Regions from separate parts of the Blastococcus sp. OS1-29 genome, predicted to be linked through region 2. Evidence: predicted binding sites of a transcription regulator. Region 2 holds the regulator's gene; the other holds the start of a gene.
The links. Region 2 encodes LexA, which represses DNA repair genes until DNA is damaged. Its sites were predicted from a motif close to TCGAACANNTGTTCGA; they were not measured.
Positions count from the first base shown of each region.

Region 1: the regulator LexA is predicted to act here: its motif matches at 4,604-4,619, upstream of AC2H4J_RS18905 (DUF222 domain-containing protein).

Region 1 covers NZ_JBXXJK010000007.1:212,101-227,117, forward strand. The annotation lists gene uvrA (excinuclease ABC subunit UvrA) at 1-2,501, shown strand, start outside; gene AC2H4J_RS18890 (hypothetical protein) at 2,517-3,011, opposite strand; gene AC2H4J_RS18895 (alpha/beta fold hydrolase) at 3,062-3,985, shown strand; gene AC2H4J_RS18900 (hypothetical protein) at 4,001-4,288, opposite strand; gene AC2H4J_RS18905 (DUF222 domain-containing protein) at 4,623-6,641, shown strand; gene uvrC (excinuclease ABC subunit UvrC) at 6,651-8,654, shown strand; gene rapZ (RNase adapter RapZ) at 8,651-9,607, shown strand; gene AC2H4J_RS18920 (gluconeogenesis factor YvcK family protein) at 9,628-10,560, shown strand; gene whiA (DNA-binding protein WhiA) at 10,650-11,630, shown strand; gene gap (type I glyceraldehyde-3-phosphate dehydrogenase) at 11,722-12,726, shown strand; gene AC2H4J_RS18935 (phosphoglycerate kinase) at 12,726-13,919, shown strand; gene tpiA (triose-phosphate isomerase) at 13,934-14,758, shown strand; gene AC2H4J_RS18945 (ABC transporter substrate-binding protein) at 14,804-15,017, shown strand, end outside.
Region 2 covers NZ_JBXXJK010000008.1:62,736-77,752, forward strand. The annotation lists gene AC2H4J_RS19730 (hypothetical protein) at 1-17, opposite strand, end outside; gene hflX (GTPase HflX) at 156-1,571, shown strand; gene AC2H4J_RS19740 (phosphatase PAP2 family protein) at 1,623-2,345, shown strand; gene AC2H4J_RS19745 (hypothetical protein) at 2,317-3,387, shown strand; gene lexA (transcriptional repressor LexA) at 3,409-4,164, opposite strand; gene AC2H4J_RS19755 (LysM peptidoglycan-binding domain-containing protein) at 4,363-4,941, shown strand; gene AC2H4J_RS19760 (hypothetical protein) at 5,118-5,864, shown strand; gene nrdR (transcriptional regulator NrdR) at 6,277-6,762, shown strand; gene AC2H4J_RS19770 (vitamin B12-dependent ribonucleotide reductase) at 6,923-9,811, shown strand; gene AC2H4J_RS19775 (PQ-loop domain-containing transporter) at 10,112-10,738, shown strand; gene AC2H4J_RS19780 (DUF6185 family protein) at 10,919-13,381, shown strand; gene AC2H4J_RS19785 (phosphatase PAP2 family protein) at 13,550-14,251, shown strand; gene AC2H4J_RS19790 (DUF817 domain-containing protein) at 14,322-15,017, shown strand, end outside.

The sequences.
Region 1 (15,017 bases), on a different contig from region 2:
CACCGCAGCAGATCGTCGACCAGGTGCTGGCGATGGAGGAGGGAACCAAGTTCCAGGTGCTCGCCCCGGTCGTCCGGGCCCGCAAGGGCGAGTACGTCGATCTGTTCAGCTCTCTGCAGACCCAGGGCTTCTCCCGCGTCCGGGTCGACGGCGTCGTGCACCCGCTCACCGAGCCGCCGAAGCTCAAGAAGCAGGAGAAGCACACGATCGAGGTGATCGTCGACCGGCTGACGGTCAAGGAGAGCGCCAAGCGGCGGCTCACCGACTCGGTCGAGACCGCGCTCGGGCTCGCGGGCGGTCTCGTCGTCCTCGACTTCGTCGACCTGCCCGAGGACGACCCGCAACGCGAGCGCACGTTCTCCGAGCACCTCGCCTGCATCGACGACGGGCTGTCGTTCGAGGCGCTGGAGCCCCGGTCGTTCTCGTTCAACTCGCCGTTCGGCGCGTGTCCGGAGTGCACCGGCATCGGCACCCGCAAGGAGGTCGACCCCGATCTGGTCATCCCCGACCCGGAGAAGACGCTGGCGCAGGGCGCGGTCGCCCCGTGGGCCAGCTCGATGACCAACGAGTACTTCCTGCGGTTGCTCTCCGGGTTGGGCGCGCAGCTCGGCTTCTCGATGGACACCCCCTGGGAGCGGCTCCCCGCGAAGGTGCAGAAGGCGATCCTGCACGGTTCCCCGGACCAGGTGCACGTCCGCTACAAGAACCGCTACGGCCGCGAGCGCAGTTACTACGCCGCGTTCGAGGGCGTGATGCCGTTCCTGGAGCGCCGGCACGAGGACACCGACAGCGACTACGCGCGGGACAAGTACGAGGGCTACATGCGCGACGTGCCCTGTCCCGTCTGCCACGGCACCCGCCTGAAGCCGGAGATCCTCGCGGTCAAGATGAACGGCCGCTCGATCGCCGAGGTCACCAGCCTCTCGATCGGCGACGCGTCCGAGTGGCTGTCCTCCCTGGAGCTGGCCGAGCGGGAGCGGGCGATCGCCGACCGCGTGCTCAAGGAGGTGCAGGCGCGCCTGTCCTTCCTGGTCGACGTCGGGCTCGACTACCTGTCCCTCGATCGGCCGGCCGCCACGCTCGCCGGCGGTGAGGCGCAGCGCATCCGCCTGGCCACCCAGATCGGGTCGGGCCTGGTCGGCGTCCTCTACGTCCTCGACGAGCCGTCCATCGGGCTGCACCAGCGCGACAACACCCGGCTGATCGAGACGCTGATCCGGCTGCGGGACATGGGGAACACGCTGATCGTCGTCGAGCACGACGAGGACACGATCAAGGTCGCCGACTGGGTCGTCGACATCGGCCCGGGCGCCGGCGAGCACGGCGGCGAGGTGGTCGTCAGCGGCACCGTCGACGAGCTGCTGGCCTGCGAGCGGTCGATCACCGGCCAGTACCTGTCCGGCCGGAGGGCGATCGAGATCCCCAAGGAGCGCCGGGAGCTCACGCCGGGCCGCGAGCTGGTGGTCAAGGGCGCCCGCGAGCACAACCTCAAGGGCATCGACGTCACATTCCCGCTCGGAGTCCTGGTCGCCGTCACCGGTGTCTCCGGCTCGGGCAAGTCCAGCCTCGTCAACGACATCCTCTACACGACCCTGGCGAACGAGCTGAACCGTGCGCGTCAGGTCCCCGGCCGGCACCGCACGATCACCGGCCTCGAGCACCTGGACAAGGTCGTGCACGTCGACCAGTCGCCGATCGGCCGCACGCCGCGGTCCAACCCGGCCACCTACACCGGGGTCTGGGACCAGGTCCGCAAGCTCTTCGCGCAGACCACCGAGGCGAAGATGCGCGGCTACCTGCCCGGTCGGTTTTCGTTCAACGTCAAGGGCGGCCGCTGCGAGGCGTGCTCCGGCGACGGCACGCTGAAGATCGAGATGAACTTCCTGCCCGACGTCTACGTGCCCTGCGAGGTGTGCAAGGGCGCCCGGTTCAACCGGGAGACCCTCGAGGTGCACTACAAGGGCAGGACGGTCGCCGAGGTCCTCGACATGCCGATCGAGGAGGCCGCCGACTTCTTCGCGGCCATCCCGTCGATCGCCCGGTACCTGCGCACCCTCACCGAGGTCGGTCTCGGGTACGTGCGGCTGGGGCAGCCGGCGACGACGCTGTCCGGCGGTGAGGCGCAGCGGGTCAAGCTGGCCAGTGAGCTGCAGAAGCGGTCCAACGGCCGCAGCATCTACGTCCTCGACGAGCCGACCACCGGCCTGCACTTCGAGGACATCCGCAAGCTGCTGCTCGTGCTCCAGGGTCTGGTCGACAAGGGCAACTCGGTGATCGTCATCGAGCACAACCTCGACGTGATCAAGAGCGCGGACTGGTTGATCGACATGGGACCCGAGGGCGGGTTCCGTGGCGGCACGGTCGTGGCCGAGGGGCCGCCGGAGTTCCTGGCGACCGTGCCGGAGAGCCACACCGGCCGGTACCTGGCCAAGATCCTGGACGGCGACGCGGTGGCCGCGGCTGCCGCACCGAAGAAGCGGGCGCGCAAGAAGGCCAGCTGACGCAGGGGCCGGCCGTCAGGCCCGACGACCTGGGCGGTGGATCCACTCCACCACCCAGGTCGCGCCGGGCGTCAGGTCCGCCCAGCGTCGTCCGGCAGCGGCCAGTTCGTCGGCCGTCCCCTGCAGCGCGCTTACGGAGTGCCCGGACGCCTTCGCCTCGCCGGCCATCACCGGCTCCTCACGGGCGAGCCGGCCGACCACGTCGGCGACCGCCTCCGCGGTGCCGATGGCGGCGGCGCGCTCCTTCTTGAGCCGCTCCGACCGTTCGGCGGCGTGCGGGGGCCGGCGTCCGGAGACGTGCCGCATGCTGCGCCAGACGACCCCGTCGGCGATGCACCCCCAGATCCCGTCGGGCATGCGCAGGCTCTGCTCGACCAGGGCGTGCACCAGGTCGTGCGGCAGCGCGGCACCACCTCCTGCGCCCCGCAGGGAGAAGACGACACCGTCGTCGCGCTCCACGCGGGTCTCCACCGGGCGGCGGTCGGCCATCCGCTGGAAAGTGATCCGCACGCCTCAGACTGTGGGGGCCGGGTCAACCCATTTTCGATGAGGGGAACGCGATGACGGCGAGCACCGGGGACCTGCACCAGCTCCAGGGCGCCGACGGGTCTCGGATCCGGTACCGGCGATGGCTCCCGGACGGCGACGTGCGGGCGACCATCCAGCTGGTGCACGGCGCGTCCGAGCACTCCGGCCGTTACGGACGGCTCGCCGACGCCCTCACGGCCCGCAGGATCGGCGTCTGGGCCATGGATCTGCGCGGTCACGGCCGGACGGCGGAGAGCACCGGCATCGGCCGATTCGGCGGCGGCCTCGGCGTCGACGCCGTGCTGGACGACGTGGACGCACTGCACCTGGTGATCGCCGAGCAGCACCCCGGCGTGCCCCGGGTGATGCTCGGGCACTCGATGGGTTCGATCATCGCGCTGGCCAGCGCCGAGCGGAACGGCGCGGACCTCGCCGCTCTCGTGCTCTCGGGGCCGATCGGCGTGGCCCCGCAGCTCGCCGACTCGGTCACGGCGCTGGAGGAGGCCGTCGCCGCCGGAGCCGCCGACCACGCGCTCGACGCGCTCGGCGCCTTCAACGAGAAGTTCGAGCCGGCGCGCACGCGCTACGACTGGCTCTCGCGCGACCCCGCCGAGGTCGACAAGTACGTCACCGACCCGCTCAGCGGCGACGAGATGCCGCTGACCGTGGCCTACGCCGCCGGGGTCTTCGCGCTGGCGGTCCGGGCCGCCACCCCGGAGGCCGTCGCGACGCTCCCGGACGGGCTGCCGGTGTTGCTGCTCTCCGGTCAGCACGACCCGGTCGGCGGCGAGGACGCCGTCCAGGTCACCGCGCTCGCCCAGCTGTTCACCGAGCGCGGTCTGCCCGTCGAGCAGCACGTCTATCCCGAGGCCCGGCACGAGGTCTTCAACGAGACCAACCGGGACGAGGTCGTCGGCGACCTGCTGGCCTGGCTCGACGCCCGACTCCACACCTGACCGCCCGCCCCGCCGTCAGCCGGCCGAGCGCGCTCCGCCGATGCCGGCCGATCGGCGGGGGCCGGTGGCCGGACGCTGGTCGACGACGTCGACCAACGCCGCACCGTCCGGTTGCGGGACCTGTCCGCTCTGCAGAGCGGCGGCCACCGCGACGGCTGTCCGGTCGGCCGCCTCGGGCCCGTGTACCTCCCATCGCGCCCAACGGCGGAACCGACCCCGCGCCGATGCTTCCAGTTGCCACGTGTCGGTCATGGGCGTCCGCAGGTGATCGACCGTCTGGCCGACCAGCCGGACGAGCGCCACGAGCGCCCAGATCCCATGGACGGATCCCCGTGTTGCGTCGGCGTTCGCTCGTCGGGCCTCGCACACGTCGATGTCCGCGGTGTCCCCGGGCGTCCGCCAGGCGTCGGGGACACCGCGCATGGGATCGACGGCGACGGCTGCGTGCGGCGCCAGCGCTGGGATGAGCCGGCGCCGCAGCGATTCCTGCTCCGGCGCGGACAGTGGGCCGGTCGTCTCCGTGCTCCGTCCCTCAGGTGGAGGCAGCCTGCCAGGTGCGCTCGTCTGCCCGCGGCCGTCATCCACAGGGCACCGCCGCTGCCTTGCTCGCCACCTTGCTCGAACATATGATCGAATGGTGACGACGGAGGCGCCCCCTTTCGACTGGTACGCGGAGGCGTGCCGGCGGGCGCGGGCGTACGGCCGGCGCCGTCGTGCGGCGCAGGCGTCCACCGAGTGGCCGGAGTTCGCACCGCCCGTCGCCCTGTCCGAAGGTCCGCTGGGTGCGGTGCAATCGGCCGACCGGGAGATCGGCCGGCAGACGGCGATCAGGGCGCGCGCGGTCGCGGACTTTGCCGCCACCCGCCCCGCCGGCGCCGACCGTGCGCAGGGCGAGCCGGGTGCGATGAGCGCGCAGCGGTGGAGCGCACGCCCGGAGGTCCTCCGCCCGGTGTCGGAGTGGGCCGGCCGGGAACTGATGGTCGCGTTGTCGGTCACCGAGCAGGCCGCCGACGCGCTGCTGACCCGCTCGCTGACCCTGGTCCAGCGACTGCCCGGCACCCTGGCCGCGCTGGAGGCCGGGGCGCTGCACCCCGGACACCTGTGGACGATGCTGGAGAAGGTCGCGCCCATCGCCGACGACCGCATCCGGGCCGAGGTGGAAGCCGAACTGCTGCGCTGGGCCGCCGGCCGGGTGACCACGCCGGCGCAGCTGGGCGCCAAGGCGCGGCGGGAAGTGCTCAAGCGCGACGCCCGCGCCGCGGCCCGCGACCTGGAACGGGCGCTGCAGGAGCGCGGCGTCCACCTCCAGGCGCACCGGGTCGACGGCATGGCCACGCTCACCGTCGTCGCGACCATGCCCGAGGCGCAGGCCCTCCACCGGACCCTGACCGCGCTCGCCGACACCCTGACCGGCGACGACGACCCCCGCACCCGCGGCCAGAAGATGGTCGACTGCCTGCTCGACCTGGTGCTGCGCCCCGGGGAGAGCGGGCTGCCCCCGGTGCAGGTGCTGCTCACCATGGTCGCGTCCATCGGCACCCTGGCCGGTGGGGACGCCCCGGGGGAGATCGACGGCCAGGTCGTCCCCGCCGAGATGATCCGCCAGCTCCTCGCCGCCCTCGCCGCGCCGCAGCAGCCCACGCCGGCCGGCCGGCACGACGACGACGGCAGGGACGACGCCGCGCTGTGGGAGGAGACGCTGCGGGCGGAGCTGGAAGCCTGGGGAACCGAGACCGAACGACGCGTGCTCGCCGGCGACGAGTGTGCCGACGATCCGCTCGCCGACGAGCTCGTCGACGGCCCGCTTGTCGACGACCCCGAACCGCCATCGCCCGCGGCGCCGTCCGCCGCCGATCCAGCCACCGATCCAGCGCCCGCGCCGGAGCAACAGCCCGGCGAGTGGGCGGCCGCCGATGCCGCGGTCGACGAGGCCGGCCTGGCGATCTTCCAGGCCGGCCGGAAACTCGCGCACGCTCAGCAGCGGGTGCGCGCCGCCGCCGCGGCCGACGACGCAGACCAGGCCGCCTGGCACACCAGCACGAACCCGCGGATCACCGACGCCGAGGACGCCATCACCGCACTGCTGTCGACCACCGACGCCCAGCGGCACCTGCTCGGCGACCTGCTCACCACCACCGGCGGCGGCGGCCTGGCCGATCGGCCCCGAATAGCACTCACCGACGCGCTCTCCGGCGCCCTGCTCGCCCTCACCGACCTGCCCGGGCTGATCCGTGCCGGCACCTGTGGCCGCCCGGCGTGCCGCCGCGACCCCGCCCGATGTCGCCACGACCTCAGCGACCGCCCCGGACTCGGACCACCGGGCCCCACCGACGGCTACCGGCCCTCGGCCGAACTCGACCCGCTGGATGCGCGCCCGCGACCGGCGCTGCCGCGCACCCGGCTGCCGCCGGCGCGTGCCCCGCGGCGGCGAACTCGACCACCACCGCCCCTATCCCGCCGGTCCCACCAGCGCCCAGAACCTCGCCGGCTACTGCACCACCGACCACCGCGGCAAACACCAGGCACCCGGCTGGCGACACCACCTCGACCCCGACGGCACCCTCACGGTCACGACACCGACAGGACTCGTCGCCGTGACCACCCCGCCTCCGTACTGACCGACGCGGCCCGCCGCCTTGTCGGTGGGCCCACCTAATCTGGACGCATGGCCGACCCGTCGACGTACCGCCCGGCGGTCGGCAGCATCCCGGAGTCCCCGGGTGTCTACCGGTTCCGCGACGGCAACGGCCGGGTCATCTACGTGGGCAAGGCCAAGAGCCTCCGCCAGCGGCTGAACAGCTACTTCGCCGACGTCGCCGGGCTGCACCCGCGCACCCGCCAGATGGTGACGACGGCCGCAAGCGTCGACTGGACCGTCGTGGGCACCGAGGTCGAGGCCCTCCAGCTCGAGTACAACTGGATCAAGGAGTTCGACCCGCGGTTCAACGTCCGCTACCGCGACGACAAGAGCTACCCGTCGCTGGCGGTCACGTTGAACGAGGAGTACCCGCGCCTGCAGGTGATGCGCGGGCCGAAGAAGAAGGGCGTCCGCTACTTCGGTCCCTACGCCCACGCCTGGGCCATCCGCGAGACCCTCGACACGCTCACCCGCGTCTTCCCGGCCCGCACCTGCTCCAACGGCGTGTTCAAGCGCGCCGGGCAGATCGGCCGCCCCTGCCTGCTCGGCTACATCGGCAAGTGCTCCGCTCCCTGCGTCGGCCGCGTCAGCGCCGAGGAGCACCGCGAGATCGTCGACGACTTCTGCGACTTCATGGCCGGCCGCACGGAGTCGATGATCAAGCGCCTCGAGCGCGAGATGGCGGCGGCGTCGGAGAACCTCGAGTTCGAGAAGGCCGCCCGCATCCGCGACGACCTCGGCGCGCTGCGGCGGGCGCTGGAGAAGCAGGCCGTCGTCCTCGGTGACGGCACCGACGCCGACGTCGTCGCCTTCGCCCAGGACGAGCTGGAGGCCGCGGTCCAGGTCTTCCACGTCCGCGGCGGCCGGGTGCGGGGCCAGCGCGGCTGGATCGTCGACAAGGTCGAGGCCGTCACCACCGGGGAACTGGTCGAGCAGTTCCTCCTGCAGGTCTACGGCGGGGTCGACGAGCAGACCGGCATCGGGGAAGCGGGTGAGGCGGTGCCCAAGGAGGTGCTGGTCCCCGAGCTCCCGGCCGACGCCGACGTGTACGAGGAGCTGCTCAGCGAGCTGCGCGGCAGCCGGGTCAGCCTCCGCGTGCCTCAGCGCGGCGACAAGCGCAGCCTGCTCGAGACCGTCGAGCGCAACGCGAAGGAGGCGTTCGCCCGGCACCGGGTCAAGCGCTCCAGCGACCTGACCGCCCGCAGCCTCGCCCTGTCCGAGCTACAGGAGGCCCTCGAGCTGCCCGACGCGCCGCTGCGGATCGAGTGCATGGACGTCTCGCACGTCCAGGGCACGAACGTCGTCGCGAGCATGGTGGTGTTCGAGGACGGGCTGGCCAAGAAGTCCGACTACCGCCGCTTCTCCGTCGCCCAGGGCACCGACGACACCGCGGCCATGGCCGAGGTCGTGCGCCGCCGGTTCGCCCGGCACCTCAGGGACGAGGAGGACCGCCGCAACGAGCAGGGCGTCTCCGCCGAGGAGGGCCGGCCCAGGAGGTTCGCCTACCCGCCGAACCTGCTCGTCGTCGACGGCGGCGCTCCGCAGGTGGCCGCCGCGAGCCGCTCGCTCGCCGAGCTGGGCATCGTCGACGTCGCCGTCTGCGGGCTCGCCAAGCGCATGGAGGAGGTCTGGCTGCCCGGTGACAACGACCCGGTGATCCTTCCCCGCACCTCCGAGGCCCTCTACCTGCTGCAGCGGGTCCGCGACGAGGCCCACCGGTTCGCGATCACCTATCACCGGCAGAAGCGGTCGACCAGCATGCTGGTCTCGTTGTTGGATGACGTTCCCGGTCTCGGGGAGTCGCGGCGGAAGGCGCTGATGAAGCAGTTCGGGTCGCTCAAGCGGTTGCGGGCCGCCACGGTCGAGGAGCTGATGGCCGTGCCCGGCATCGGACGACGGACGGCGGAGGCGGTGCAGGCCGCGATCGCCGAGCCGGAGGAGTCCACCACCGCACCCCAGGGCCCGGCCGAGCGAGGCACCCCGCGCGCCGGCGCCGGTGACACGGCCGAGGTCGGGCGGGTGGCTTCATGAGCGTCGGAACACCCGACGGCGTCGTCGGCCCGCGTGCCGAGGGCGGCCCCCACGTCCCCGTCACGGGCCCGCGGGACCGTCCGGGCATCGAGGCCCAGCCGCTCGAGGTCGTCGTCGTCACGGGGCTCTCCGGCTCCGGCAAGAACAGCGCCGGCCGCGTGCTGGAGGACCTCGGCTGGTACGTCGTGGACAACCTCCCGCCGGCGCTGCTCCTGCCGATGGTGGAGCTCGGCGCCCGCGGCGACCTCCGCCGGTTCGCGGCGGTCGTCGACGTCCGCAGCCGGGCGTTCTCCAGTGACCTGCAGGAGGCGATCCGCGTCCTGTCCGAGGCCGGGCACCGGCCGCGGGTGGTCTTCGTGCACGCCCGCGACGAGGTGCTCGTGCGGCGTTACGAGTCCAACCGGCGCGAGCACCCCCTGCAGGGCAACGGCACCCTGATCGACGGCATCTCGGCCGAACGGGCCCTCCTCACCGGCATCGCCGGCGAGGCAGACCTCTGGGTCGACACCAGCGACCTCAACGTCCACCAGTTGAGGGCGACGCTGGAGAACGCGTTCGCGCGCGAGGGTCGCACCCCGCCGCTCACCGCGACGGTCATGAGCTTCGGCTTCAAGTACGGGCTGCCGCTGGACGCCGACCTGGTCGTCGACGCGCGCTTCCTGCCCAACCCGCACTGGATCCCCGAGCTCCGCGACCACACCGGGCAGGACGACGACGTCCGCGGGTTCGTCCTCGGCCAGCCCGACGCCGAGGAGTTCCTCGACCGCTACACCGACGTGCTGCGGCTGCTCATCCCCGGTTACCGCCGCGAGGGCAAGCGATACCTGACCCTCACCGTGGGCTGCACCGGGGGGAAGCACCGCAGCGTGGCGATCGCCGAGGAATTCGCCCGCCGGCTGCAGGCCGAGGGCATCGCTGCCACCGCCCGCCACCGCGACCTGGGCCGCGAGTAGTGGGAGGCGCAGCACCGCGCGTGGTCGCGTTCGGCGGCGGCCACGGGCTGGCCGCGGCCCTGGCCGCCTGGCGGCGGCTCACCCCGCACGTGACCGCGGTCGTCACGGTCGCCGACGACGGCGGCTCCTCCGGCCGGATCCGCCGCGAGATGCCCGTCCTCCCGCCCGGCGACCTCCGCATGGCCCTCGCCGCCCTCGCCGGCGAGGGGGACCGTCCCCAGGAGCTGGCAGCTCTCCTGCAGCACCGCCTCGGCGGCACCGGCGTCCTGGCCGGGCACCCGGTCGGCAACCTGATGCTCACCGGGCTGACCGAGATGCACGGCGGGGACACCGTGCGGGCCCTGGACGAGATCGGGGAGCTGCTCGACTGCTGCGGCCGCGTGCTGCCGATGGCCGACGTCCCGCTCGACCTGGTGGCCCGCGTCGAGACCGTCGATCCCGACGACCCCGAGCGCAGCCGCACGATCCGCGGACAGGTCGCGATCGCGGCGACGGCCGACCGGGTCCGTGAGATCTTGCTCTCCCCGCCCGACCCGCCGGTGAACCCGGCGGTGCTCGAGGCGGTCGCCGCGGCGGACGTCGTCTCGCTCGGTCCCGGCTCCTGGTACACGTCCGTGCTGCCGCACCTGCTGGTGCCCGCGCTGCGTGAGGCCCTGGCCGCGACCAGCGCGCGCGTGGTCGTCGTCCTGAACCTGGAGCCGCAGCCCGGGGAGACCGACGACTTCTCCCCGGAGGAGCATCTGAGCGTGCTGCAGGCGCATCTGGGCGGGGTGGCGTTGCACACCGTGGTCGCCGACGATGAATCGGTTGTTGACCGCCGTGGTCTCCTGTCTGCGGTGCGCGAGTGCGGTGCCGAGCTCGTCCTGGCTCCGGTTGCTGCGCTGGACGGCGCGCCACGGCACGATCCAGTGCGCCTGTCCGCAGCGCTGGCCTCCGTGGTCGGCGCACGGTAGGGAGTACGGGTGTCCGATCGGGTATCGGAACTGACGGCGACAGAGGCCGGACCGGATCGGTCGGTACGAGGGGGAAGGGGACGCCGCACATGGCGATGACCGCAATGGTCAAGGACGAGCTCTCACGCGTGGAGTGCACGAAGACCTCCGAGCGCAAGGCGGAGGTCACGGCGCTGCTGCGTTTCTCGGGCGGCCTGCACATCGTGGGCGGTCGGGTGGTCATCGAGGCGGAGCTCGACACCGGCTCGGTGGCCAGACGACTGCGCCGCGACATCAGCGAGGTCTACGGGTACACGAGCGGCGTCAGCGTGCTCGCCGGTGGCAACATCCGCCGCGGCGTGCGCTACCTGGTGCGGATCGCCAAGCACGGCGAGGGCCTGGCCCGGCAGACCGGCCTGGTCGACCAGCGCGGCCGCCCCGTCCGCGGCCTGCCGCCCGCGGTGGTGTCCGGCGGCATCAACGACGCCGAGGCCGCCTGGCGCGGCGCCTTCCTCGCCCACGGGTCGCTCACCGAGCCCGGCCGGTCGTCCTCGCTCGAGGTGACGTGCCCCGGGCCCGAGGCCGCGATGGCGCTGGTCGGCGCGGCCCGGCGGCTCGGCATCCCGGCCAAGGCGCGCGAGGTCCGCGGCGCCGACCGGGTGGTCATCCGGGACGGCGACGCGATCAGCGCGCTGCTCACCCGCATGGGCGCGCACGACGCCGTCCTGGCCTGGGAGGAGCGGCGGATGCGCCGCGAGGTGCGGGCCACCGCCAACCGGCTGGCCAACTTCGACGACGCGAACCTGCGCCGGTCGGCCCGTGCCGCGGTCGCCGCCAGCGCGCGGGTCGAGCGGGCGCTGGAGATCCTCGCCAACGACGCCCCCGAGCACCTGCTGGTCGCCGGCCGGCTGCGCCTGGAGTTCGGTCAGGCCTCACTGGAGGAGCTCGGCCAGCGGGCCGAGCCGCCGATGACCAAGGACGCCGTCGCCGGCCGCATACGGCGTCTCCTGGCGATGGCCGACAAGCGCGCCAAGGACCTCGGCATCCCGGACACCGAGTCCGTCGTCACCGACGACATGCTCGCTCAGTGACCCCGGGCGCCGACCGATAGGCTTCCCGGGAGCGAGGCCGCGCGATGTGCGGCCGCCGAGCGACAGCTCCATCGGTCTATGGGAGGCAGCAGTGACGGTCCGAGTTGGCATCAACGGGTTCGGCCGCATCGGCCGGAACTTCTGGCGGGCCGCCGCGGCGAGCGGCCAGGACATCGAGATCGTGGCGGTCAACGACCTGACCAGCCCCGAGGTGCTCGCCCACCTGCTGAAGTACGACAGCATTCTCGGCAAGCTGTCCGAGGACGTCGCGGCCGACGGCGAGGGCATCAAGATCGCGGGCAACACGATGAAGGTGCTGTCCGAGCGCGACCCGGCCAACCTGCCGTGGGGCGACCTCGGGGTCGACGTCGTCGTCGAGTCGACCGGTTTCTTCACCAAGGCAGCCGACGCCCGCAAGCACGTCGACGCCGGTGGCGCGAAGAAGGTCATCATCTCCGCGCCCGCCACGGACGACGACATCACGATCGTCATGGGCGTCAACGACAACCTCTACGACGGCTCGCAGACGATCATCAGCAACGCGTCCTGCACCACGAACTGCCTGGCCCCGCTGGCGAAGGTCCTCAACGACGCGTTCGGCATCGAGCGCGGCCTGATGACCACCATCCACGCCTACACCGCCGACCAGAACCTGCAGGACGGCCCGCACAAGGACCTCCGCCGCGCCCGTGCCGCCGCGCTGAACATGGTGCCGACGTCCACCGGTGCCGCGAAGGCGATCGGCCTCGTGCTGCCGGAGCTCAAGGGCAAGCTGGACGGCTACGCCATCCGCGTGCCGGTCCCGACCGGCTCGGCCACCGACCTCACCGTCCAGCTGGGCAAGGAGGCGTCGGCCGACGAGATCGACGCCGCCTACCGCGAGGCCGCGGCGGGCCCGCTCGGCAAGTACCTCACGTACACGAGCGACCCGATCGTCTCCTCCGACATCGTCACCGACCCGTCGTCCTGCATCTACGACGCGAAGCTGACCAAGGTCTTCGGCCCGATGGCGAAGGTGCTCGGCTGGTACGACAACGAGTGGGGCTACTCCAACCGCCTCGTCGACCTCACCACCCTGGTCGGCAAGTCGCTCTGATGCGTTCGGTAGACGACCTCCTCGCCGAGGGCGTCTCGGGTCGGCGCGTGCTCCTGCGCGCCGACCTGAACGTCCCGCTGGACAAGCAGACCGGCCAGATAACGGACGACGGCCGGATCCGCGCCAGCCTCCCCACCCTGCAGGCTCTCCGGGACGCCGGCGCGCGCGTGATCGTCGCCGCCCACCTCGGGCGGCCGAAGGGCACGCCCGACCCGCAGTTCTCCCTCGCCCCGGTCGCGGCCCGGCTCGGCGAGCTGCTGGGCGGCGCGGTGCCGCTGGCGGCCGACGTCGCCGGTGACGACGCCCGTGCGAAGGCGGCGGCGCTGGCCGACGGCGACGTCCTGCTGCTGGAGAACGTGCGCTTCGAGGCCGCCGAGACGTCGAAGGACGACGCGGCCCGCGGCGAGCTGGCCGACCGGTTCGCCGCCCTGGCCGACGCCTACGTCGACGACGCCTTCGGCGCCGTGCACCGCAAGCACGCCTCGGTGTTCGACGTGGCCGAGCGGCTGCCGCACTACGCCGGCCGCCTGGTGGCCCGCGAGCTCGACGTGCTGACCCGCCTGACCACCGACCCGGAGCGGCCGTACGTGGTCGTCCTGGGCGGTTCGAAGGTCAGCGACAAGCTGGCCGTCATCGAGGCGCTGCTGCCCAAGGTCGACCGGCTGCTCATCGGCGGCGGCATGTGCTTCACGTTCCTGGTCGCACAGGGGCACGGCGTGGGCAAGTCGCTGCTCGAGACCGACCAGGTCGACACCTGCCGCCGGCTGCTCGCCGAGGCGGGGGAGAAGATCGTGCTGCCGGTCGACGTGGTCTGCGCGCCGGAGTTCAGCGCGGAGGCACCCACGACCGTCGTCCCGGTGGACGCGATCCCGGAGGACCAGTTGGGCCTCGACGTCGGCCCCCGCACCGTCGAGCTGTTCGGCGCCGAGCTGGGCGGCGCCCGCACGGTGTTCTGGAACGGGCCGATGGGCGTGTTCGAGCTGGCGCCGTTCCAGGCCGGTACACGTGGCGTGGCCGCGTCGGTCGGCGCTGTCGACGGGCTGTCGGTGGTCGGCGGCGGGGACTCCGCTGCCGCGGTCCGGCAGCTCGGCCTCGACGAGGCCGCGTACGGCCACATCAGCACCGGCGGCGGTGCGTCGCTGGAGTACCTCGAGGGCCGGGAGCTGCCGGGCCTCGCGGTGCTCGCCGACTGAGCAGGGGAGCGGACATGGCTCTCAAGGACCGGACGCCGGGCAGGCATGAGGGACGGCGTCCGCTCATCGCCGGCAACTGGAAGATGAACATGACGCACCTGGATGCGATCGGCCTGGTGCAGAAGCTCGCGTTCACCATCCCGGAGCGGATCCTCGACGAGGTCGAGGTGGTCGTGCTGCCGCCGTTCACCGCACTGCGCAGCGTCCAGACGCTGGTGACCGGCGACAAGCTCGAGGTCGGCTACGGCGCGCAGGACGTCTCGGTCCACGACTCCGGCGCCTACACCGGCGAGGTCAGCGGCGCGATGCTGTCCGCCCTGGCGTGCCAGTACGTCACCGTCGGGCACTCCGAGCGGCGGGCGATGCACGCCGAGGACGACGCGGTGGTGGCGGCCAAGGCGCACGCGGCGCTGAAGCACGGCATCGTGCCGATCGTCTGCGTGGGCGAGGGGCTGGAGATCCGGCAGGCCGGCGCTCACGTCGAGCACTGCACCGGCCAGCTCGACGCCTCCCTCGACGGGCTGACCGCCGAACAGCTGACGGGCGGCGCGGGCGGCGTGGTCATCGCCTACGAGCCGGTGTGGGCCATCGGCACCGGCGAGGTCGCCACCCCCGAGGACGCGCAGGAGGTGTGCGGCGCACTCCGGGCGCGGCTCGCCGAGCGGTTCGGCCCGGAGACGGGCTCGGGCGTCCGTATCCTGTACGGAGGGTCGGTGAAGGCCGCGAACACGGCCGGGATCCTGGCCGGGCCGGACATCGACGGTGCCCTCGTCGGCGGCGCCAGCCTGGACGCCGACGAGTTCGCGCAGATCTGTCAGAACGCCGCCGGCGGCAGCTGAGCCCCGCTCCCGCCGCCGGCCGACACGGGTGGGGGCGGCAGCAGCTTGGAGAACGGCACGCTGGAACGGCTCGCCGAGCGGCTCCCCGCCTGGGCGCGCGGCTGGTCCCGGCGGCGCATCCTGGCGCTGGCCGGCGTCGTGGTCCTGGTCGTCGTCGTCGCGGTCAGCTGCGGCGGCGGCGCCGGGGGCACGAGCGACGTCCCGGTCGTCGAGGGGAGCGCCGACGCCGGGCTGACGGGTGTCCGGGCGCCGTCCGACC
Region 2 (15,017 bases):
GATCCGGAGTCGCTCATCTGGTCCTCCTGTCGTCGGAACGTCCTCCCACCGGTACCCCGTCGGAGGAGGGATGCACTCGCGCCTCTGCGGTGTTGTACCCGCCGATGACGACAACTCAGGTGCCCCAGCCGCTGGGGCGTGCAACGCTGGAGACGATGACGACAGCCCCCGAGCCCGTGCCGTTCGACGAGCCAGACGACACGACCGGCTCCTACATCCGCGAGGAGCGCGGCGCGCTCCGCCGCGTGGCCGGACTATCCACCGAACTGGCCGACGTCACCGAGGTCGAGTACCGCCAGCTCCGGCTGGAGCGCGTGGTGCTCGTCGGGGTCTGGACCGAGGGCACCCAGGCCGACGCCGACCGGTCCCTCGCCGAGCTCGCCGCGCTGGCCGAGACGGCCGGTTCGCAGGTGCTCGAGGCGGTCAGCCAGCGCCGCGACCGGCCCGACGCCGCCACCTACGTGGGCTCGGGCAAGGCGATCGAGATCCGCGACATCGTCGCGGCGAGCGGCGCGGACACCGTGATCTGCGACGGTGAGCTCACCCCGGGCCAGCTCAACCAGCTGGAGAAGGTGCTCAAGGTCAAGGTCGTCGACCGGACCGCGCTGATCCTCGACATCTTCGCCCAGCACGCGACCAGCCGGGAGGGCAAGGCCCAGGTCGAGCTCGCCCAGATGCAGTACATGCTGCCGCGACTGCGTGGCTGGGGTGAGTCGCTGTCCCGGCAGGCCGGTGGCCGCGTCGCCGGCGGTGGCGGCATCGGTACCCGTGGTCCGGGTGAGACGAAGATCGAGACCGACCGCCGCCGGATCCGTTCCCGGGTGAGCAAGCTGCGCCGCGAGATCGCGGGCATGGCCACTGCGCGGGCGACTCAGCGGTCGGCCCGCGACCGCAACGCGGTGCCCAGCGTGGCGATCGCCGGCTACACCAACGCCGGCAAGTCAAGCCTGCTCAACGTCCTCACCGACGCCGGTGTGCTGGTGGAGAACGCGCTGTTCGCCACCCTCGACCCGACCGTCCGGCGAGCCGAGTCGCCCGACGGCCGTGAGTACACGCTCACCGACACCGTCGGCTTCGTCCGGCACCTGCCGCACCAGCTGGTCGACGCCTTCCGGTCCACGCTCGAGGAGGTGGCGGCGGCCGACCTGCTGCTGCACGTGGTGGACGGCTCCGACCCCGATCCGCTGGGCCAGATCGAGGCGGTGCGGATCGTGCTCGGCGAGATCGACGCGGCGAGCGTTCCCGAGGTCATCGTCGTCAACAAGGTCGACGCCATGACCGAGGACGACGTGCTGACCCTGCGCCAGGCGCTGCCCGGTGCGGTGTGGGTCTCGGCCCGCACCGGCGTGGGCATCCAGGGGCTTCGCGAGCTCATCGCCGCCCGCCTCCCGCACCCCGACGTCGAGGTCGAGGTGCTCGTCCCCTACGACCGGGGTGACCTCGTGGCCCGAGTGCACCGCGACGGCGAGGTGCTCGAGGAACGGCACGAGGAGTCCGGCACCCGCTTGAGCGCACGGGTGGATGGCGCCCTGGCCGCGACCCTCGGGGAGTTCGCCGTCCCGGTCGGGTGAGAACAGGGTCGGGCAGATCACGGTCAGGTCACGGGCCGGTACGGTGACCGGGTGACGAGCGGCGTGATCAGGGACGCCGGCGCACCCGATCGCCCTCGGGTCGTCTCCGCGGGCCGCCCGGCGTGGTGGGTCATGCTCACCGCCCTGGTCGTGGGCGCCCTCGTCACCGCCGACGTGCTGGCCCGCGGCTGGCTCGAGCAGATGGACCTGCACGTCTCCTCCGTGATCAGCGGCTGGGGCCTGCGCGACTCGGCCGCCTTTCCCTTCATCTGGGTGGTGACGCAGCTCGGCGGCCGGGTGACGATCCTCGTCGTCCTCGCCGCACTCATCGGCCATCTCGCCTGGCGCCGGCGCACCTGGCTGCCGCTGGTCCGGGTGCTGGTCGCGCTCGGCCTGCTGACCGTCGCCGTCTACGCCATCAAGCACGGCACCGGGCGGACGGCGCCGGGCTATCCCGGCGTCTTCTTCTTCCATGCCGACGGCCAGTCGTTCCCCTCGGGCCACGTCGCCAATGCCGTCCTGATGTGGGGGATCGCCCGCTGGCAGGCGGTGGCGTACGGACTGCCCGCCCGTGTGCAGCGGGTCTTCTGGCTGCTCAGCGTGGTCGGGCCGGTGGCCACCGGCGCAGCCATGGTCTCGCTCGACTTCCACTGGCTCACCGACGCGGTCGTGGGTGCCTGCGTGGGCATCGTCCTCTTGGGCGTGGTTCACGCACTGAACGCAATGGTTCTGTCACGCTGGGTACGTGCCCGAGCAGGCCGGCAGACCGCGTAGCGGCTCGCGGGGGCGACTGCTGGCGTCGGGGGGAGTCCTCGGGGCCGTCCTCGTCCTCGGCTGCCCCCTGCCCGCGTCCGCCGGGACGACCGCGCCGGCGGCCCAGTGCCAGATCACCGACCCCCGGTTGCCCGAGCTCTCCGGACTGGTGGCGGTCGACGGCCAGTTCCTGGCCATGAACGACGGCGGCGACCAGGTCTCGGTCTTCCTGCTGGACGCCACGTGCCAGGTCGTCGACGTGCACACCGCCGCCGTCGACCCCTACGACCCCGAGGACCTGGCGGTCGCCGCCGACGGGACGGTGTGGCTGGCCGACACCGGCGACAACGACTCCATCCGGTCCACCGTGGCGCTGATCGCCCTCCGTCCGGACGGATCCACCAGCATCTACCGCCTGACCTACCCGGACGGCGCGCACGACGCCGAGGCGCTGCTGCTCGCGCCGGACGGCACCCCGTACATCGTGACGAAGGAGATCCTGGGGGCCAGCGGCGTCTACCGGCCCGGAACGGCCCTGGTCGACGGCGGGACGGTGGCCCTGGCGAAGGTCGCCGGCGTCAACTTCACCTTCACCGGCACCGTGGGTGGGCCGGTCGGGCAGGCAGGCCAGCTCCTGGTCACCGGGGGAGCGGTCGCGCGCGACGGCAGCGCGATCGCCCTGCGCACCTACACCGACGCCTACGTGTGGCCGCTGACCGGTTCCGACGTGCCGGCTGCGCTGGCCGGTACCCCTGTACGTACGCCGCTCCCCGACTCGCGGCAGGGGGAGGCCATCACCTTCGCGCCGGACAACCAGAGCCTGGTGGTCGCCAGCGAGGGGCTGCCGAGCGACCTGACGGTGGTACCGCTCGCGCCCGCTGCCGCGCCTGCGGCGACTCCGGCGGCGGGTCCGGTGCCGAGCTTCACCGATCTGAGCCGGTCGGGGCTCTCACCGATCACCAACGGTCTGATCGCGGCGGCCGCCGCGACGGTCATCGTCTGGATCGGCGGCAAGCTCCGGCGTCATCCCGTCGATCGTCGTCCCGCCGACCGGAGGCACTGAACCGCCGGCCGGCGGGCTGTCTCAGACGCGCCGCAGCACGCTGACGACGCGGCCGAGCACGGTCGCCTCGTCACCGGGGATCGGCTCGTACGCGGGGTTGTGCGGCAACAGCCAGATGTGGCCGTCGCGCCGCTTGTACGTCTTGACCGTCGCCTCTCCGTCGATCATCGCCGCGACGATCTCGCCGTTCTCCGCGGTCGGCTGCTGGCGCACGACCACCCAGTCGCCGTCGCAGATCGCGGCCTCGACCATCGAGTCACCGACGACCTTGAGCATGAACAGGGTGCCCTCGCCGACGAGCTCGCGGGGTAGCGGGAAGACGTCCTCGACGGCCTGCTCGGCGAGCACCGGGCCACCGGCGGCGATACGGCCGACCAGCGGGACGTAGGTCGGCGCGGAAGCCGGGGACTCTCCGCCGGCAGCGAGCTCTGCCGCCGCAGCCGAGTGCGGGCTGTCGCCCGGCAGCCGGACGTCGAGGGCCCGTGGGCGGTTCGGGTCCCGGCGCAGCCACCCCTTCTTCTGCAGCACCGACAGCTGGTGCGCGACCGAGGACGCCGACGACAGGCCGACCGCCTCGCCGATCTCCCGGACCGACGGGGGATAGCCGCGCCGCTCAATCGAGTCGCGGATGACCTCCAGGACGCGGCGCTGACGCTGGGTCAGCCCGTCACCGTCGGCCTCACGGTCGGGGAATGCGCGCACCGTGGACGTCTCGGTGTTCGCGGAGGCGCCACCGGCCGTCCTGCGGCCCCCTGCCGTCCCGCTCTTCTCCGCCACGTCGCCTCCTTGTCCGCTGCTCGCGCAGCGCAGATGTGTCCTCCGACGGACGGTAGCGCGCCGAGGGCCGCGGATCAAACACATGTTCGAAGTCGTGCCGTGTTCGGTGTCGCTTTCGTCGGTGGCTTGCGGTAGACATCGAACAGCAGTTCGAATCGAACAGGCGTTCGATGCAGCGGATGGACGGGAGGACGGGTCATGGGTCTCGTGCAGCAGGCGGTCCTGGACTTCGACGAGGAGATCCAGGTGCCGTGGCGGCCCCGGCTGGTCGGGGTGGCGGCCGGTGGCGACACCGGCCCCGAGGAGGCGTGGCCGCGGCGGCCGCGGCAGACGGGGCGGAGCTCGTCGCGGGTCGGCGTCTGTCGCCCGGTCGAGGCGCCGGCGCGGGACGGGGGCCTCGCGCGGCGCGGTGCGGGGGCCACTGCGGGCCGGCCGGGGGAGCCGCGTCCCGCGGTGCGCGAGCCGGCACCGGCGCGCCGCCCCGCTCGGGGCGGCGTCCGGCTCACCCGCCGGGCGCGCCTGCTGGCCGCGGTCCTCACCCTCGCGCTCGGCGTGGCGATCGGCTCGTGGCTGGGCCCACTGCTCGCGGGGCAGGACGGCGACCTGCGGCTCGCCGGGACACAGAGTGTCGTCGTACAGCCGGGCGACACACTCTGGTCCATCGCCGCTGACGTCGCCGGCACAGCGGACGTCCGCCAGGTCGTCGACCGGATCCAGGAACTCAACGCCCTCGACGGCACGGTGCTCGTCCCCGGTCAGGTCCTGGAACTGCCGTGAGCGCCTCGCAGCGCCGGCGACCCCGTGGAGGGGTGGCCGTCGGCTCGCCGCCACGCCTACGCGTTGTCGTGACCCACGTCACGACAAGAGACTCACAACGTCGGCGGTCGACTTCGTCAACCCTCAGTGCGGGCGCGTTCACCGTGTGTGGTCACTCCAACGCTTACGGTCGTCACGTGTCAGGCGCCATGGAGAACCGAGCAGCGGTGTTCACGAGCCAGCCCCAGGCCGTCGAGGTCTATCAGGCAGGCACCTGGTGGGCCGGTGAGCTGCTGGGGTGGCGGCACGACGCCGATGGTGGGTGCCAGGTCTGGGTGCGCGTGGTCCTGGGCGGTATCGAGGAGACCGCCTGGACGGATCTCGCGACCCTGCGCCTCCCGGAGCGGCACCTCTCCGTCGCGACCCCCGCGCCCTTCCGTGGCCCGGCCACGCAGGAGATGTCGGTCGCCCGGCACCCCTCCGGCCGCCGGGCCCGCTCCGTCGACAGCGAGGCCGCCACCGGCAGCCTGCCGAAGGTCCCCGAGCTCTCCGTCGTGCCGGGTTCACCGTCCGCGGGTGGCCGGCGGACCGCCGACGAGACCGCACAGTTCGCGTCCGTGGGTCGTCGCCGCGCTCCCGACACCGGCGAGCTCCCCGTGACCGGTCGCCGTCGCGCACCGGAGGCGACCCACGGGTCGACGGGTGGCCGCCGGCGCGCTCCTGAAGGCGCCGTCGCCGCGACCCCGGCCCCCGGCGCTGCCGGGCGGCATCGGGCACCCGGAGCGGTCGACACGGGGCGTCCCCCCGTGGCCCTGCCTGCGTCGCGCACGGTCGGCTGGACCGAGCCCGAGGGCCTCGAGGCCGAACTGCTGACGCGCCCCATGCGGCTGAGCGACCACATGCAGTCCCGCCGTCCCCGGCTGGGCGGCTCGCTCACCGTCTGAGTCGAGCGAACCGCCGGCCATCCCGCTGCGGGGTGACGGCCCTTCCCGTGGCCGGCGTGGCACCGCGGCGCCCCGTCGCAGTGACCGCATCGCGTCCTCCAGAAGTCCTTTCGGCGCGTCGCCGCGGCGTGTCGTGTGACGGGTGGGGACCGGTGTTCTCCCAGGTGACGGCAGTGTCTGAGTGGAACACGCCGACCGCCGAATCGCTTGCACATCTTGTGTGGAGCGGCCTAGGGTTCCCCTACATCTAGTAGTTACATCGCTGTAAGCCCGTCCACAGGCCCGTCCCCAGGTTGTCCCTGGTGGCATCCACCGGATGTCCCCAGAACGGTCCACAGGGAAGGGTCGGGAAGCGGCCGGCGGGGAGTTCCGGACACCCGGGAACCCGGAGCAGGAAGGAGGTGAACCGCCGATGCGCTGCCCGTTCTGTCACAACGCCGACAGCAGGGTCATCGACTCGCGCGAGGCGGACGAGGGGGCGACCACCCGTCGCCGTCGGTCCTGCCCGAAGTGCAACCGCCGGTTCACCACCGTCGAGGAGGCGGTCCTCGCCGTGGTCAAGCGCAGCGGGGTCAGCGAGCCGTTCAACCGTTCCAAGGTGGTCGCCGGTGTCCGGCGCGCCTGTCAGGGCCGGCCGGTCGACGAGGACCAGCTCCAACTACTCGCCCAGCAGGTCGAGGACGCCATCCGCGCCACCGGCGCGGCGGAGGTCCCCAGTCACGAGGTCGGCCTGGCCATCCTCCGGCCCCTCCGCGAGCTCGACGAGGTCGCCTACCTGCGCTTCGCGAGCGTCTACCGGTCCTTCACCTCGGTGGCGGACTTCGAGAAGGAGATCGCCGAACTGAAGGCCCGGCAGCCCGGAGCCACCGAGCACCCAGCGGTCCCCAGCAGCGCCTGAGAACTGTCGTACCCACCCGCTACACAGCAGTCAGACCCGATCGCGGCTCTTCCCCAGCCCCCGATCCACCGCGCACCGCGCAGCACGCATCGAGAACACCGCTAGAACACGCAGCGCACGACGCCACACCGCGCACGACGACCAGGGAGAGCTCCACACCATGACCGAGACCGACGACCGCTTGGCCGGCTCGCGCACCCGCCGCACGGCGAAGGCGACGAACCGGGGCAAGGGCCTCAAGATCAAGCGCGTCTTCACCACCGCTGGTGTGCACCCCTACGACGAGGTGACCTGGGAGCGCCGCGACGTCGTCATGACCAACTGGCGTGACGGCTCGATCAACTTCGAGCAGCGCGGCGTGGAGTTCCCCGCCGAGTGGAGCATCAACGCCACCAACATCGTCACCACCAAGTACTTCCGTGGGGCGGTGGGCAGCAGCCAGCGCGAGAACAGCCTGCGTCAGCTGATCGACCGGGTCGTCCTCACCTACGGCGCGGCCGGCCGCGAGCACGGGTACTTCGCCAGCGAGGGCGACGCGGAGATCTTCGAGCACGAGCTGACCTGGATGCTCATGCACCAGTACTTCAGCTTCAACTCACCCGTCTGGTTCAACGTCGGCACGAGTGCGCCGCAGCAGGTCAGCGCGTGCTTCATCCTGGCCGTCGACGACGAGATGGACTCGATCCTCAACTGGTACCGCGAGGAGGGCCTGATCTTCAAGGGCGGCTCCGGTGCCGGCCTCAACCTCTCCCGCATCCGCTCGTCCAAGGAGCTGCTCTCCTCCGGCGGTACGGCGTCGGGTCCGGTCAGCTTCATGCGCGGCGCCGACGCGTCCGCAGGAACCATCAAGTCCGGTGGCGCCACCCGTCGCGCCGCGAAGATGGTCGTCCTCGACATCGACCACCCCGACATCGAGGAGTTCATCGAGACCAAGGCGCGCGAGGAGAACAAGATCCGCGCCCTGCGTGACGCCGGGTACGACATGGACCTCGGCGGCAAGGACATCACCAGCGTCCAGTACCAGAACGCCAACAACTCCGTCCGGGTCTCCGACGAGTTCATGCGCGCGGTCGAGGACGGCGCCGACTTCGGCCTGCGGGCCCGCATCGACGGCTCGGTGATCGAGACCGTCGACGCGAAGACGCTGTTCAACAAGGTCACCCAGGCCGCGTGGGAGTGCGCCGACCCGGGCATCCAGTACGACGACACGATCAACGACTGGCACACCAACCCCGAGACCGGCCGCATCAACGCGTCCAACCCGTGCTCGGAGTACATGAGCCTGGACAACAGCTCGTGCAACCTGGCGTCGCTGAACCTCATGAAGTTCCTGAAGAACGACGGCACGTTCGACACCAAGAACTTCGTGAAGGCCGTCGAGCTGGTCATCACCGCGATGGACATCTCGATCTGCTTCGCCGACTTCCCGACGCAGCCGATCGGCGAGACGACGCGGGCCTACCGCCAGCTGGGCATCGGCTACGCCAACCTCGGCGCCCTGCTCATGGCGACCGGTCACGCCTACGACTCCCGCGGCGGGCAGACGCTGGCCGCGGCCATCACCTCGTTGATGACGGGCACCGCCTACCGCCGGTCGGCCGAGCTGGCCGGCATCGTCGGGGCCTACGACGGCTTCGCCCGCAACGCCGACGCCCATGCCCGGGTCATGCGCAAACACGCCGCGGCCAACGACGCCATCCGTCCGGTGGGTGCCGACGACGCCGACGTGCTCAAGGCCGCGACGGCGGAGTGGCAGGACTGCCTCGCGATCGGCGCCGACAACGGCTGGCGCAACGCCCAGGCCTCGGTGCTGGCCCCCACCGGCACCATCGGCTTCATGATGGACTGCGACACGACCGGCATCGAGCCGGACTTCTCGCTGGTCAAGTTCAAGAAGCTGGTCGGCGGCGGCTCCATGCAGATCGTCAACCAGACGGTGCCGCGGGCGCTGAAGAGCCTGGGCTACCAGGAGGAGCAGATCGAGGCGATCGTCGAGTTCATCGCCGAGCACGGCCACGTCGTCAACGCCCCGACCCTCCGGCCGGAGCACTACGAGGTGTTCGACTGCGCCATGGGCGAGCGGGCCATCTCGCCGATGGGCCACGTCCGGATGATGGCAGCGGTCCAGCCGTTCATCTCCGGCGCGATCAGCAAGACGGTCAACATGCCGGAGACGGCGACCGTCGAGGACGTCGCCAACATCTACTTCCAGGGCTGGAAGCTCGGCCTCAAGGCGCTCGCGATCTACCGCGACAACTGCAAGGTCGGCCAGCCGCTGTCCGGCGGCAAGGGCAAGAACGACGGGACCAAGGAAGAGGCGACGGTCGAGGCCGCTGCGGCTCCGGCGGCGCTGTCGCACCCGGTGCGCAAGCGGCTGCCGAAGAAGCGGACGAGCGTCACCACGTCGTTCAGCGTCGCCGGTGCCGAGGGCTACATGACCGCCGGCATGTACGACGACGGCAGCCTCGGCGAGGTGTTCCTGAAGCTGGGCAAGCAGGGGTCGACCCTGGCCGGCGTCATGGACGCCTTCTCGATCGGCATCTCGCTGGCGCTGCAGCACGGTGTGCCGCTGGAGACCTACATCTCGAAGTTCACCAACATGCGCTTCGAGCCGGCCGGCATGACCGACGACCCGGACATCCGGATCGCGCAGTCGGTGATGGACTACATCTTCCGTCGCCTGGCGCTGGACCACCTGCCCGTCGAGAAGCGGGCCAGCCTCGGCATCTTCACCGCCGAGGAGCGGGCCGCGCAGGTCGCCGGCTCGTACGGCAGCTCGGCCTCGACCGCCGCCGTCACCGAGGAGGAGGACGTCGACCTGGAGCAGCTGCGCAGCTCCGCGCCGATCGAGACCGCCAAGACGGAGGAGAAGGTCACGCCGGAGGGTCCGAAGTCGGTCAAGGAGGCCCACTCCTCGGCCGAGCTCCTGGAGCTCGTCACGGGCACCGCCACCGACGCGCCGCTGTGCATGACGTGTGGCACCAAGATGCGGCCCGCCGGTAGCTGCTACGTCTGCGAGGGCTGCGGCTCCACCAGCGGCTGCAGCTGAGTCAGCCCGCACACCGCCGGCCCGGTCCTCCTCGGAGGGCCGGGCCGGCGGCGTTCCGGCGACGTCAGGCGCTGTGGATGTAGCGCTGTGTGCTCACGACATTGCGATGAGCAAGGTCACAGGTGAATCACGGGGAAGTGACTCCTGTCCCGGCTTCATAGCGCCGATGACGACTGTGGTCATCGAAACAACAACGTGCGGTTCCGCTCAGTGACGAGGGTTCCCATCCGTCCGGTGCATCGCGTGCCGGCCGATGGCCACGCCCTCTGACGCCCCGCCTGAACGGACTCCCGCTCCACCATGATCGCCGCTCTCGGCTGCCTCGCCACCACCCTCAGCATCGCCGTCGTCTGGCCCCAGGTCTGGCGCTCCTGCCGGCACCGCCGCACCCTCGGGCTCTCACCCACCAGCGCCTGGCTCGCCGTCGCCCTGAACGTGTGCTGGCTGACCTTCGGCACGCTCACCGGCGACCCGGCGCAGATCGTCACCAACGCGGTGGTCGGCAGCGGCAACACCGCCGTCCTCGCGGCCCTGCTGCTCACCCAGCCGCACCTGCGCACCCGCCCCGCTCTGGCGCGCCCCGCCGCTGTCGCCGCCGCGCTCAGCTCGGTCATCGCCGTCGTCGGCTCGGTCGCCGCCGTCCCGCAACCCCTGCGGCTGCTCCGGGACCGCACGCAGGACGTGTCCGGACTGTCGCTCACGCGGTGGCGGCTCGGGGCCGGGGCATGCGCCTCCTGGACCAGCTACGGCTGGCTGGGCCACCAGACCGCCGTCTCGCTCGGCGCCGGGTTCGGGCTCACCTGCTCCTTGCTCATGTGCGCGCTGCTGCGCGGCCGTACGGCCCAGCCCACGGGTGTGCGCCGCCCGGTCGTCGGCGCGATCCCGTCGCCACGCCTCCCCGCCCGTCCGGCACTCGTCGCGGCGTGAGTGTGAACGACTCCGCGGCACGGACACCCGGCTGAGCGCCGCGCACGCTCCGCTTCACACGGGGCCCAGCGCAGTCGACACTTCAGCGGGCGGGGAGACGTCGATGGTTCGGCCGCCGGGTCACGGCACCGCCGGCCTTTCCGGGCGTCGGGGTGAAGGGACGAGTGGCAGGTCGCGTCCATGAGAACGTCCCGGGTAGGCAACCGGACTCCTCGGCTCGTCGTGCAGGCATTGCTGTCCTTCGTGATCGCGCTGGGTGTGACCCAGCTCGGCGCGGCCGCCGCGCGAGCGGCTCCGGACCCCACCTGCGCCGGAATCGACGAAGCCACGGTCACCGGCTCGGCGAGACTCTCGGCGGCGCTGGGCGACGACGGCACCCCCACGGTCACGAGTTCGGTGCGGCTGCACGTGCCGACGACGTCGGCCCATGCGATCGAACTGCTCCTCACCGACGAACAGCCTGAGGGGCTGTTCGCCTGCCTGCCCCTCGTGAGCGGGCAGGCCAGTCGGTCGACCGATGTCGGTTACAGCGCCGCGCTGGAAGGAGATGGGGTCACCCTCACCTCGTCGTCGACATCGAGGGGTGACGACGCCCGCTACCACTACGACATGATCTGGTCGGTCGATTGGTACCCGACCCGTCATCGGATCTCGTTCGAGAGCGGCTCTGCGATCACGTGGACGTCGGTCACCATCGAGACAGGTAAGGGCATCACGGTTCACAAACTGGCGCCGGCGCCCGCGGTGTACGACGGGAAGGGCACGATCGTCTGGCACCACGTGTCAGTGGCGCGGCCCGAGGACATGCCGCACGTCGACTTCTCCCTGGGGTCCGCCGTCGAGCCCGTCAGCCAGGACCTGGGCTTCTCGGGCGACGTCATCGATGCGATCGCGAGTGCCGGGCTGTTCGGGATCGCCCTCTGGCATCTGCGGCGGAGGCGCGGGCAGGACGGGGAGAGCCAGGACCCGGCCTGGCCGTTCCCCGAACCGATGCGGGTGGCCGGCCGTGCTGTCGCACTCGCCGGCCTGGCCGTGGTGGTCGGCGACCTCCCCTACATGTTCGGCCTCTTCGACTTCCCATGGTTCGCCCCGGTGGGTGCGGCGGTCGTCGGGCTCCTCCTGCCGGTGGCGCCCCATCTGGGCGTGCAGCCTCCCCAGCGCAAGCGGCTGCGCCTGGTGGTCGACGTCCTGGCGGTGGGGTTGGGGATCCTCGAGGGCGCTGCCGCCGTCTTCGTTCTGTGCCTGCTCGGCGCACTGGCCCTGGCGGTCCGCCGGCAACGGGCCGCCCCGACTGGCGCCCTGGTACCTCCCGCGGGGCTGGCAGCAATCCGCAGGTCTCCCTGGCGCCTCCAAGGGGTCGTCTTCGTCGCCGCGGTGCTCGGCATCCCCTTCCATTTCCTCAGCCCCGCCTTCGGGCTCTGGCTGGCAGTCTGGGTGCTGTTCGCGGGCGTCCTGGCCGCGGGGCTGCTCACCATGCGAGACGCCGGGCCGGCGGAGGTCCGCGACGTGTCCGGCGTCGTCTCCCTTTTCCTCGCGACCACCATCACTCTGGGTCTGCGGTGGGACTTCCCGTACTACATCGGCGCCGCTCTGCCACTGATCGCGCTGCTCGTCGCCGGCGCATGGCTCGGGATGCTCGCGGCGATGAGGTCCCGGACCGTGCTCGCCCGGCTGGAGAAACCGGAGCTGGTGCAGGAGGCCGCTGATTCGGTGCAGCTCCAGGCGGACCTCGTCCGGGCCGAGGGCGTACTTAGGACTCTCCGTGACGAACGCCGCGCCCTCGACTCCCGGGTATCCAAAGGGGAGCTCACCGCGCGGGAGAAACTCACCAAGGAACGCGCCCTGCAGAGCCACCTCGACGAGGTGCGCAACCTGCCGCCGATCCTGGCGTCGGACAGCCTGCGGCCGGACCGCTGGCCCGACAACTGGTGGTGGCCGCGCGACCGGCCGGAGCCCGCGCCGGCCCTGAACGCCCTTCCCACGCGCGTCAACCCGCTGGACATCGCCCTGGCGCTCGGGCCGCGATTGTCGGCGATCGAGAACGCCCGGGCGTCCCTGCGCCTGGTGCTGCCACTCGCTGTGCTTCCGATGGCCTACTTCGTCGTGGTCCGCGTGCTGGCCTATCCGGGGCCGGCCCTCCGGGGCTACGGCCTCGAGCTGGTTCTCGGGGAACTGGCCTTCTGGAGCGGCTTCGGTCTGTGCCTCGGACTCCTGTGGTCGGTGATCCCGGGGAGGCGCGGCTCGACCAAGGCGCTCCTGGTCGCACTGCCCGTCGGCGTGGTCGTGGTGCTGCTGAAGGGCGCCACAACGGTGGCGCACGAACCGGTGGGCTCCGGGTACCTTCTCCGCGGCCTGATCCTGCTGGTTCTGCTGCTGTTGACCGGACTGCTCATGGATCTGCAGGTCATGCGTCCGGCGGAGGAGCCGACCCGCCCGGCCCTGGGGTTCTTCGCGAACTACTACCGCCTCAACCGGGTGATCCCGACCGTCACGCTGCTGGTCCCGCTCGTCGCCGCGGTCGTCGGCATCTGGGGGCAGATCGACAAGCCGCCGACGGTCGTGGCACCCCCGAGCCAGACTGCCGGCGACCAGCAGCGGGGAAGCGGTTCCAGCGCCGTTCCGACCGGCCAGGCGAGCCACTGACCGATCGTCCGGCTGCCGGCGCGGGGCCGGGCACCACGGGTGCGTCCGGCGGCGGCCCGCCGACCCGCGCCGGGCCCGGTCGGCCGGCTGGGACGGTCGCTTCCTCGCACCTGACCGTCGACCGGGCTCGGACCGGCGGCGGGCTGACCAGCGCATCACCGAGCGGGCGTGGACACTTCGACGATGTCCGTGGCCGAGCAGGGAGCGGAGGGCCGGTCCGTCCGTCGACTGGTCGCGCTCGGTGTGGCGCTCGTCGTCCTCCTGACGGCGGTCGTCATCGCGGTGCTGGCAGCCCATCTGCGGCCGACGGCCGTCGACCTGGCACTGCACGACGCCGGCCTGCATCACCGGACGGCGGCGTTGACGGCGGTGGCGATTGCGGTCTCGGTGACCTCGGAGTACCTGGCGTACGCCGTGGCGGCGGTGGGCACCATGCTGGCCCTGCTGCCGCGGCCGTGGTGGCTCGGTCTGCTCGGCGGTCTGGTGTTCATGGCGGTGGAGCAGGGCGTCCGGGTCGCGCTGGCGGCCGCCGTCGGTCGCAGCCGCCCACCGAAGTCCGACTGGGAGATGCATGCTGCCGGATTCGCCATGCCGTCGGGGCACACCGCAACGGCCACCTTCGGCGCCGGCCTGCTCTGTCTGGGTCTCGCGCGCGCTGTGGGCCACGCCTGGCGGTACGCCGTCACGGCGGGGCTGATCCTGTGGGTGCTCGTCGAGGGCGCCGGCCGGATCTACCTGGGCGTGCACTGGCCCACGGATGTCCTGGCCGGATGGCTGCTCGGCGCCGTCTTCACGGTGCTCGTGGCCGTACTGTTCGCCCGGCTCCGGCAACCCGAGCCGACGGCGGCACGCGCCGGCCGGCAACCATAGGAGTCGTCCGCCCCGACACGCGGCGGCCGGGAGCGGCGGATGTCACCCGGTCGTACGTAGCGTCCTCCGGGTGAGACAGCTCCTGCGGTTCGCCTGGGTCGAGGCGCAGTGCTGCCTGTTCGCCGTCCTGTTCTTCCTCGGCCTGGCCGTCGTCCGGATCGTCCCGCTGCCGGTCGACCCGGCCGACGCGCTGCTGGTCTGGAGCCTCGGCGTCACCCTGGCGCTGTGGCTGCTCGGCTGGGAGACCGGCCGCGAGGTCGCGGTGATCTTCGGCTTCCACCTGGTCGGGCTGGCGCTCGAGCTGTTCAAGGTCCGGCAGGGCTCCTGGTCCTACCCCGACACCGGCTCCGCCTCGATCGGTGGCGTGCCGCTCTACAGCGGATTCATGTACGCCGCCGTCGGCAGCTACATCTGTCAGGCGTGGCGGCGGTTCGACCTGCGGATCACCGGCTACCGGGCGCGCCGGACGGCGCTCGTCGCGGCGCTGGTGTACCTCAACTTCTTCTCGTCGCACCTGATCTGGGACCTGCGCCTGCCGCTGGCCGGCGCCCTGCTGCTCGCCACCTGGCGCACCTGGGTGCACTTCACCGTCGGCGGACGCCGGTACGCGATGCCGCTGGCGCTGTCCTTCGTCCTCATCGGCTTCTTCCTCTGGGCCGCGGAGAACGCCGCCACCCTGGGACGGGCCTGGCAGTACCCGTCCCAGGCGTCGGTGTGGACGCTCGTCCACCCGGCGAAGGTCGGCTCGTGGTCGCTGCTGGTCGTC